3 regions of the Dermacoccus sp. GAS27A genome follow, and region 3 is predicted to be linked to each of the others. Evidence: predicted binding sites of a transcription regulator. Region 3 holds the regulator's gene; each other region holds the start of a gene.
The links. Region 3 encodes HrcA, which represses chaperone genes, less so after heat shock. Its sites were predicted from a motif close to TTNGCACTCGNNNNNNNCGAGTGCNAA; they were not measured.

Region 1 (3,276 bases), on a different contig from region 3:
CGTCCATGCCCGCCGCAGCGTCAGCGCCGGCGTTCTTCTCCGGCTTGTCAGCGATGACGGCCTCGGTCGTGAGGAACAGCGCCGCGATGGACGCAGCGTTCTCCAGCGCCGAACGCGTCACCTTCGCCGGGTCGATGATGCCCGAGGCGATCATGTCGACGTACTCACCGCTCGCAGCGTTCAGACCCTGACCGGCGGGAAGCGAGCGCACCTTCTCGACGATGACGCCCGGCTCGAGGCCCGCGTTCGTCGAGATCTGCTTGAGCGGAGCCTCGGCAGCGACGCGAACGATGTTCGCACCCGTCGCCTCGTCGCCCTCGAGAGCGGAGAAGGCCGACTCGGCGTCCTTCGTCGCCTGGATGAGCGCGACGCCACCACCGGCAACGATGCCCTCCTCGACGGCTGCCTTCGCGTTGCGCACAGCGTCCTCGATGCGGTGCTTGCGCTCCTTGAGCTCGACCTCCGTCGCGGCACCCGCCTTGATGACGGCGACGCCGCCGGCGAGCTTCGCGAGGCGTTCCTGCAGCTTCTCGCGGTCGTAGTCGGAGTCGGAGTTCTCGATCTCGGCGCGGATCTGAGCGACGCGGCCCTTGATCTGCTCGTCGTCGCCGGCACCTTCGACGATCGTCGTCTCGTCCTTCGTCACGACGATCTTGCGGGCGCGGCCGAGCATGTCGAGCTCGGTCGACTCGAGCTTGAGGCCGACCTCCTCGGAGACGACCTGGCCGCCCGTGAGGATCGCGATGTCACCGAGCATCGCCTTGCGGCGGTCGCCGAAGCCGGGAGCCTTGACGGCGACGGCCTTGAACGTGCCGCGGATCTTGTTGACGACGAGCGTCGACAGGGCCTCGCCCTCGACGTCCTCGGCGATGATCGCGAGGGGCTTGCCGGACTGCATGACCTTCTCCAGGACGGGCAGCAGGTCCTTGATGTTCGAGATCTTCGAGTTGACGATGAGGATGTACGGGTCGTCGAGGACGGCCTCCATGCGCTCGGTGTCGGTGACGAAGTAGCCCGAGATGTAGCCCTTGTCGAAGCGCATGCCCTCGGTCAGCTCGAGGTCGAGGCCGAACGTGTTCGACTCCTCGACCGTGATGACGCCTTCCTTGCCGACCTTGTCCATCGCCTCGGCGATGAGCTCACCGATCTGCGGGTCAGCGGCGGAGATGGACGCGGTCGCAGCGATCTGCTCCTTCGTCTCGATCTCCTGGGCGTGCTCGAGCAGCTGCTTGCTGACGGCGTCGACGGCCGTCTGGATGCCGCGCTTCAGCGCCATCGGGTTCGCGCCGGCCGCGACGTTGCGCAGACCCTCGCGCACCATCGCCTGGGCGAGGACGGTGGCCGTCGTCGTGCCGTCACCGGCGACGTCGTCGGTCTTCTTCGCAACTTCCTTGACGAGCTCGGCGCCGATCTTCTCGTACGGGTCCTCGAGCTCGATCTCCTTGGCGATCGAGACACCGTCGTTGGTGATCGTGGGGGCGCCCCACTTCTTCTCCAGGACGACGTTGCGGCCCTTGGGGCCGAGGGTCACCTTCACGGCGTCGGCGAGCGTGTTCATGCCGCGCTCGAGGCCGCGACGGGCCTCCTCGTCGAAAGCAATGGTCTTGGCCATGGCTGTGGTTCCTCCACGTGACGTTCGGATCGACCACATCAGCGCCCGCGACGGACGGACCCGATCACGCGCCGGTCATGTCGGCGCGCCCCGAACCCTCACTGCTGCAGTCAGGCTTTTGTCACTCTCACGATCAGAGTGCTAACCCCATGATTAGCACTCGCCCCCACCGAGTGCAAACCCTCCGCGCGCGCACCCGCGTGTTGTTCGCTCACAGCGGCACCCCGACGTCTGTCGTGCGGCTGCCAAGATGGGCTGCGGCGCCACGAGAGCGGCGACATGTGGGGACGTGGCGGCGCGCTGAGCCGCGGTTCAGACGGTGCGTCGACGCCCCGCGCGGCGTCGCTGGATCCGCTTGACGAGCAACGGATCCGCGGCGAGCGCCGCCTCGGTGTCGGCGAGCTTGTTGAGCTGCTGGTAGTACTGCGTGCTCGTCAGCCCGAAGCGCTCCTTGATCGCCGCTTCCTTGGCGCCGGGCAGCTTCCACCACTCGCGTTCGAAGGCGAGCATCGCACGGTCGCGCTCGCTCAGCCCGGGCGCGTCGGCGTCACCGGGCACGTGGGCACCCGCGGGGGTCTCGATCATGGCCATCCGCTCAGGATACGAGGCCGCCCGGCCCGTTCCAACCGCGCTCGGGGCGGGTTGTCAGACCCGCGCGATAGGTTGGACACATGCCTCGTCCGTACGACGAACTCGTCCACCCGAGCTGGGTCGAACCCCTCGCGCCCGCCGCCGAGCACATCGCCGCCGCGGGGGCGTTCCTGCGTGACGAGGTGGCCGCGGGGCGCGGCTACCTGCCTGCGGGCGACGCCGTGCTGCGCGCGTTCACGCAGCCGTTCGACGAGGTGCGCGTCCTCGTCGTCGGCCAGGATCCATACCCGACGCCCGGGCACCCGATCGGCCTGAGCTTCGCCGTCGCACCCGACGTGCGGCCCATCCCCCGCAGCCTCGCGAACATCTACACCGAACTGCACGACGACCTCGATATCACCCCACCCGAGCACGGTGACCTGTCGGCGTGGACCGATCAGGGGGTGCTGCTGCTCAACCGCGTCCTGACGGTGCAGCCCGGCAAGCCGGCGAGCCATCGCGGCAAGGGCTGGGAGCACGTCACCGCGACGGCGATCAACGCGCTCGTCGAGCGCGAGCAGCCCCTCGTCGCCATCCTGTGGGGGCGCGACGCGCGCTCACTCGCGCCGCACCTCGGCGACACGCCGACCGTCGAGTCGGCCCACCCCTCACCGTTGTCGGCCCGCGGCGGCTTCTTCGGCAGCAAGCCGTTCAGCCGCACCAACGCCCTGCTCGAAGAACTCGGCACGCACACGATCGATTGGCGCATCCCGTGACAGACACGACCCCCGACACCCGTACCGCCGAAGAGGCGCCCGCGGCCCGCAGCGGCCACGAGCGGACGTGGCGGCGCTACGTCGCCATCGGTGACTCCTTCACCGAGGGCATGAGCGACCCCGACCCGCGTCAGGACGACGCCTACCTCGGCTGGGCCGACCGGCTCGCCGTCGACCTCGCTCAGGTCGCCGACGGCGCGGGGCACGCATTTGAGTACGCGAACCTCGCGATCCGGGGCAAGCTGCTCGCCGACGTCGTCGGCCCGCAGCTCGACGCCGCGCTCGCGATGCAGCCCGACCTCGTCAGCATGGTCGGCG
Region 2 (3,276 bases), on a different contig from region 3:
GCGGCGTCGAGGCCCTGGCCGACGGGCAGTTCGCGCACCTTGGAGACGGCGACGTAGCCCTCGAGGCCGGCGTTCTCGGCGATCCAGCGCAGCGGCTCGGCGATGGCCTTGCCGACGAGTGTGGCACCCGTCGCCTCGTCACCCTCGAGCGAGAGGGAGTCGAGAGCGGACGACGCGTGGATGACGGCCGAACCACCACCTGCGACGATGCCCTCTTCGATGGCCGCACGCGTGGCCGCGATGGCGTCCTCGATGCGGTGCTTCTTCTCTTTCATCTCGACCTCGGTGTGCGCACCGACGGCGATGACGCAGACGCCGCCGGCGAGCTTGGCGAGGCGTTCCTGGAGCTTCTCGCGGTCCCAGTCGGAGTCGGTGCGCTCGATCTCGGACTTCAGCTCCTTGACGCGGCCCGCGACGTCATCAGCGGCGCCGGCGCCGTCGATGATCGTCGTGTTGTCCTTCGTCACCTGGATGCGGCGTGCCTGACCGAGCGAGTCGAGGTCGGCGTTCTCGAGCTTGAGCCCGACCTCCTCGGCGATGACCTGGCCACCGGTGAGGATCGCGATGTCCTGCAGCATCGCCTTGCGGCGGTCGCCGAAGCCGGGGGCCTTGACGGCGACGACGTTGAACGTGCCGCGGATCTTGTTGACGACGAGGGTGGAGAGGGCCTCGCCCTCGATGTCCTCGGCGATGATGAGCAGCGGCTTGCCGGACTGCACGACCTTCTCGAGGACGGGCAGCAGGTCGGCGATGGCCGAGATCTTGCCCTGGTTGATGAGGATGTAGGCGTCCTCGAGGACGGCCTCCATGCGCTCGGGGTCGGTGACGAAGTACGGCGAGAGGTAGCCCTTGTCGAACTGCATGCCCTCGGTGTACTCGAGCTTCGTCTCGGCGGTCGAGGACTCCTCGACGGTGATGACGCCGTCCTTGCCGACCTTCGCGAACGCCTCACCGATGAGGCCACCGATCGTCGCGTCCTGAGCGGACAGCGAGGCGACCTTGGCGTAGTCGTCCTGACCATCGACGGGGCGCGCGTTGGCGAGCAGCTGGTCGTTGATGGCCGTGACGGCCTTGTCGATGCCGCGCTTCAGGCCGGACGGAGCAGCGCCCGCAGCGACGTTGCGCAGGCCCTCCTTGACGAGCGCCTGGGCGAGAACCGTCGCGGTCGTCGTACCGTCACCGGCGACGTCGTTCGTCTTGGTGGCGACCTCCTTGGCGAGCTGCGCGCCGAGGTTCTCGTACGGGTCCTCGAGCTCGACCTCGCGGGCGATCGTCACACCGTCGTTCGTGATCGTGGGGGCGCCCCACGCCTTGTCGATGACGACGTTGCGGCCCTTGGGGCCGAGCGTCACCTTGACGGCGTTGGCGAGCGCGTCGACACCGCGCTCGAGGGACTTGCGGGCGTCGTCGTTGAATTCAAGCGTCTTGGCCATGGTTCAACCTTTCGTTCGAAGGCGCCGCGCGGCGCGTGACGCGCGCAGCGGAAGAGTGTGGGGTGCGAGTGAGAGGAAAGGACGAACCCGGCCCGGCCGTCAGACCTGAGCCGGGCTCGTCGTCACCTGCTGGCTCGACGGATCGTCAGGAGACGACCGCGAGCACGTCGCGAGCGGAGAGGATGAGGTACTCGGTACCGGCGAACTTGACCTCGGTGCCGCCGTACTTCGAGTAGATGACCTTGTCGCCGACGGCGACGTCGACCGGAACGCGGTTGCCGTGGTCGTCGATGCGACCGGGGCCGACGGCGATGACCTCGCCCTCCTGCGGCTTCTCCTTGGCGGTGTCCGGGATGACGAGGCCGGAGGCCGTGGTCTGCTCGGCCTCGACGGCCTTGACGACGATGCGGTCTTCGAGCGGCTTGATGTTGACCGACACGGTAGGACCTTCCCTTTCGCAGACCGCCCGATCTTCTCGGGCGGGACGGATGCTTTCGTTCCCTGGCCACACCACCCACCGGTGGCGGTGTGGCATGCATGTGGGCCGATATCGCCTCGCCGTCGCGGGGGTCGAGGGATGAGCTCACTGGCACTACCCAGGGGTGAGTGCTGGAACCGAATCTAGTAATGCCGTTGGCACTCGGTCAAGCCGAGTGCCAACTCGTTTCCGATGTTCGCCCACAGCGCATCGGGGGCTGCTCCGGGGGCCCCCGATGACACAATGGCGGCCATGGATGCGAGCGTCGTGCACGAGTTGTTCACCGACGACGGACGCGCGCTGCTCGCCTCGCTCCCGCCCTACGAGGAGAAGAACGTCGTCATGCTGACGACGCGGCTGCGCGCCGCAGGGCACTCCCCCGAACTCGTCGCCGCTGCGCTCACCCAGTCCCGGCTGCGGGCCAGGGCCGTCGACAAGTTCGGTGATGCGGCGGCGTCGATGTTCTTCACCCCCGACGCCCTCGAACAGGCCACGCGCGCACCCATCGCCCGTCTGCACGCGCAGCGGTTCCTCGACGCCGGGGCGAGCCTCGTCATCGACGGTGGCTGCGGAATCGGTTCCGACGCCGTCGGATTCGCGCGAGCCGGGCTCGACGTCATCGGCGTCGAAGCGGATCCGGAAACCGCGGCTCTGGCCGCCCAGAACCTTGCGTCGTTTCCCGGCAGTCGCGTCGTCACGGGGCGGGTCGAGGATGTCGCGGCTTCGCTCGACCAACCCGGGGCCGCCCGGTGGTTCGACCCGGCACGCCGCACGCCCGGCGTCGCCGACATCCGCGGGCGCACGAAGCGCACGTTCTCCCTCGCGGCGCTGACGCCGACCTGGGAGCTGATCCAGCACGTCGCGGCTGCCGCCCCCGCGGCAGGCGCCAAGCTCTCGCCGAGCCTGGCCCATCACGACGTGCCGAGCGGTTGCGAGGTCGAGTTCGTCTCCTACGCCGGCGACGTCGTGGAGGCGAGCGTGTGGTGGGGCGCCGCCGTCCGTGACGTCGGCAGAACTGCGACGATCATGCGTCCCCGACCGGGCGGCTCGAGGTCGTCCGGCGATCGCGTCCCGCCCGACGTCCTGCACGTCATCGAGGCCGACTTCGACGGCATCGACGCCGCGCCCGCAAGCCGCGCGTCACTCGGACCGTACTTCTACGAGGCCGACAAGGCGTTGACGCGCAGCGGCCTCGTCGGGGCGCTGCTCGACGCCACGGGCGGCCACGAGTTCACGCCCGGACACGGCTACGTCACGGCCGATGCGCTCGTCGACATCGGGCTGCTGGGACGCGCCTACCGCGTGCTCGACTCCGTGCCGCTGCACGAGAAGACGCTGCGCGCCTACCTGCGCGAGCGCGCCGTC
Region 3 (3,276 bases):
CGACGATTCGTGCCTCCTTCGTGCCGGGCACGAGGTGGTCGACGAGGATGCCGAGGCGGCGTCCCTTCTCGGGTCGGAAGTCGCGGATGACGGCCGCGAGATCGTCGACGCCCTCGAGGTATTCGACGACGACGCCCTCGATGCGCAGGTCGTCACCCCACACCTTCTCGACGAGTTCGGCGTCGTGCCGACCCTCGACGAAAATTCGCGAACCCAGCGCGACGCGCGCCTTCGCCCCGGGGACGGCGAGCGAACCGGACGCCGTCCGCCCGGCCTGCGTCTGCTGCTCGGCGAGGCGCGCGGCGGTGGCGGGTCGGGGCGCAACGAGTGTCACGGGTTCGCCGTCGATGAGGAAGCCGGCGCCGAGCGCAAATCCGCGGGCCTTGCCGAAGCGGTCCTCGAGGAAGACGACGTGCTGCCCGCCCGACTTCTCGACGCGCACGACGGCGCCGACGTAACCGCTCTGGGCGTCCTCGACGACGACGTCGAGCTCAGCGGGCACCTCGCGCGAACGCCCACGTCGAGGCGCGCGCCAATCGCCGGAGAGGACGTCGGAGCCGTAACGGTCGGTCATGGCGATCAGGGTAGAACCGCCCACCGACAACCGCCGTCGCGGCGCGCCGAGAACGATGGCCGCGGGCGCAGCCAGGCGCCCGTCGCGGCGTCGCCGAGGGCCGGGGAGCGCGCGCCTGCCGACCGACGGACGATGGACGACGGCGCGAGGGAATCGCCCGCGACGCTGTGGGCGAACACACCCCGCATGATTTGGCACTCGCTCGGCGTGAGTGCCAATCTTGGACGGACTGCAGATCGAAGGACGGTATCGAGGCGCGGGAGGTGAGCGCATGAGCGACGAACGTCGGCTCGAGGTGCTGCGCGCCATCGTGCAGGACTATGTCGCGACGTCCGAACCGGTGGGTTCGAAGGCGTTGCTCGAACGTCATCAGCTCGGCGTCTCCGCCGCGACGATCCGCAATGACATGGCGGCCCTCGAGGACGCCGGTCTCATCTCCGCGCCGCACACCTCGGCCGGTCGCGTGCCCACCGATGCCGGCTACCGCATCTTCGTCGACCGCCTCAGCCAGGTGCGGCCGCTGAGCGCGACACAGCGTCGCGCGATCGAGACGTTCTTGCGTCAGAGCGTCGACCTCGACGACATCGTCGAGCGCACCGCCCGGCTGCTCGCCACGCTGACGAACCAGGCGGCCGTCATGCAGTACCCGTCGCTGCGGCGCTCACGGGTGCGGCACATCGAGCTCGTGCCGGTCGCCGAGGGGCGCCTGTCGCTCGTCGTCATCCTCGACTCAGGTCGCATCGAGCAGCGTCTCGTCTCCGTCGCCTCCGCCGACGACGAGCGCCTCGTCCAGACGCTGCGAGCGCGCGTCAACAAGGTCTCCGGCGCGCGGTTGCTCACCGAGGCCGCCGCGGCCATGACCGAGCTGGGCGCGGAGTTCGAGCCGGGGCAGCGTGCTGACGTCGACACGATCGTCGCGACGATCGCCGCGGTGTTCGCCGAGGACCGGGAGGAGCGCGTCGTGCTCGCGGGGACGGCGAACCTCGCGCGTGCCGGGCTGCGCGACGACGCGGGCCTCAGCGTCAGCCGTGTTCTCGAGGCGCTGGAGGAGCACGTCGTCCTCATGCGCCTCATCAGCACACGCGACGACGATCCGACGCACGAGGTGACCGTCCGCATCGGCGCCGAGAACGACTTCGCAGGCCTCGAGTCGACCTCGCTCGTGACGACGGCCTACGGCAGCGACGCCGTCGCGACGCTCGGCGTGCTCGGCCCGACCCGCATGGACTACCCGCAGACGATGGCGAACGTGCGCGCGGTCGCCCGCTACGTCTCCGAACTTCTCGAGCAGTGATGGCTCGGGCGCACCACGACCACATGAGTGACGAAATCTTCACCCGTCGAAAGCAAGGATGCTCGTGAACGACTACTACGCCGAACTCGGTGTCACGCGTGAGGCCTCCGTCGAGGAGATCAAGCGCGCCTACCGCAAGAAGGCCCGCAAGCTGCACCCCGACGTCAACCCCTCCCCGGAGGCGGCCGAGGAGTTCAAGCGCGTCGGGCAGGCCTACGACGTGCTCGGCGATCCGCAGAAGAAGGCGGCCTACGACCAGGGCGTCGACCCCTACGCGCCCGGCGGTGGCGCCGGGGCCGGGTTCGGTGGCGCCGGGTTCAGCTTCAGCGACATCATGGACGCGTTCTTCACGGGGGGTGCCGCAGGGGGAGGCGGCGGCCCGCGCAGCCGCGTCCAGCACGGCCAGGACGCGTTGCTGCCGCTCGACATCCAACTCGCCACGGCCGTCTTCGGCGGCGAGCAGGAGCTGACGTTCGACACGGCCGTCGTCTGCTCGACCTGTCATGGCGACGGTTCGCGTCCCGGCACGGGCAAGCACACGTGTGACGTGTGCGGCGGTGCGGGGCAGACGCAGCAGGTGCAGCGCAGCTTCCTCGGCCAGGTGTTGACGTCGCGTCCGTGCACCGCGTGCCAGGGGTACGGCGACATCATCGACAGCCCGTGTTTCGAGTGCGACGGCAACGGCCGCAAGCGCGACACGCGCACCATCACGATCAAGGTGCCCGCCGGCGTCGACACCGGCACGCGCATCCAGCTGCGCGGTGAAGGCGAGGTCGGCCCCGGCGGCGGCCCCGCCGGTGACCTGTACGTCGAGGTACGCGTCGAGAAGCACCCGATGTTCCAGCGTCAGGGCGACGATCTGCACTGCTCGCTCGAGCTGCCGATGTCGGCCGCGGCGCTCGGCGCCACGGTGCCGTTCGAGACGCTCGACGGCTCGCGCGACATCGACATCAAGGCCGGCACGCAGCCCGGCGACGTCATCACCCTCAAGGGCCTCGGCGTCACGCGGCTGCGCACCGACAACCGCGGCGACCTGCTCGTGCACGCCAACGTGCGCACCCCGAGCAAGCTGACGGCCGAGCAGGCCGACCTGCTGCGTCAGTTCGCCGAGTCGCGCGGAGAGGACTCGCCGGCGCCGAAGTTCCAGCCCGTCAACCAGGGCCTGCTCGGCAAGCTGCGTCAGGCCTGGAAGGGCTGAGGCGTGACCGCGCACCTCTACTTCGTCGCACCCGGCGCTCTGTCCGACGACATACCGCCGGGTGCACCCGTCGTGCTCGCGGGTGACGAGGGACGCCACGCCGTCACCGTCAAGCGGATGGGTGTCGGTGAGCAGATCCTGCTCGCCGACGGCCACGGCCTCGTCGCGCACGCCGTGGTCGCAGAGACCACGAAGGGCGAGCTGACGGCG

Region 1: groL (chaperonin GroEL) is a predicted target of HrcA. The motif match lies at 1,766-1,792, and genes of this name have one in related genera.
Region 2: groES (co-chaperone GroES) is a predicted target of HrcA. The motif match lies at 2,067-2,093, and genes of this name have one in related genera.

The regions. Positions count from the first base shown of each region.
Region 1 covers NZ_JBIYDW010000011.1:71,981-75,256, reverse strand. The annotation lists gene groL (chaperonin GroEL) at 1-1,612, opposite strand, end outside; gene ABH936_RS12020 (DUF3263 domain-containing protein) at 1,925-2,203, opposite strand; gene ABH936_RS12015 (uracil-DNA glycosylase) at 2,284-2,958, shown strand; gene ABH936_RS12010 (SGNH/GDSL hydrolase family protein) at 2,955-3,276, shown strand, end outside.
Region 2 covers NZ_JBIYDW010000003.1:292,844-296,119, forward strand. The annotation lists gene groL (chaperonin GroEL) at 1-1,433, opposite strand, end outside; gene groES (co-chaperone GroES) at 1,579-1,872, opposite strand; gene ABH936_RS04995 (THUMP-like domain-containing protein) at 2,164-3,276, shown strand, end outside.
Region 3 covers NZ_JBIYDW010000008.1:70,583-73,858, reverse strand. The annotation lists gene ABH936_RS09940 (DUF3097 domain-containing protein) at 1-574, opposite strand, end outside; gene hrcA (heat-inducible transcriptional repressor HrcA) at 846-1,868, shown strand; gene dnaJ (molecular chaperone DnaJ) at 1,933-3,066, shown strand; gene ABH936_RS09925 (16S rRNA (uracil(1498)-N(3))-methyltransferase) at 3,070-3,276, shown strand, end outside.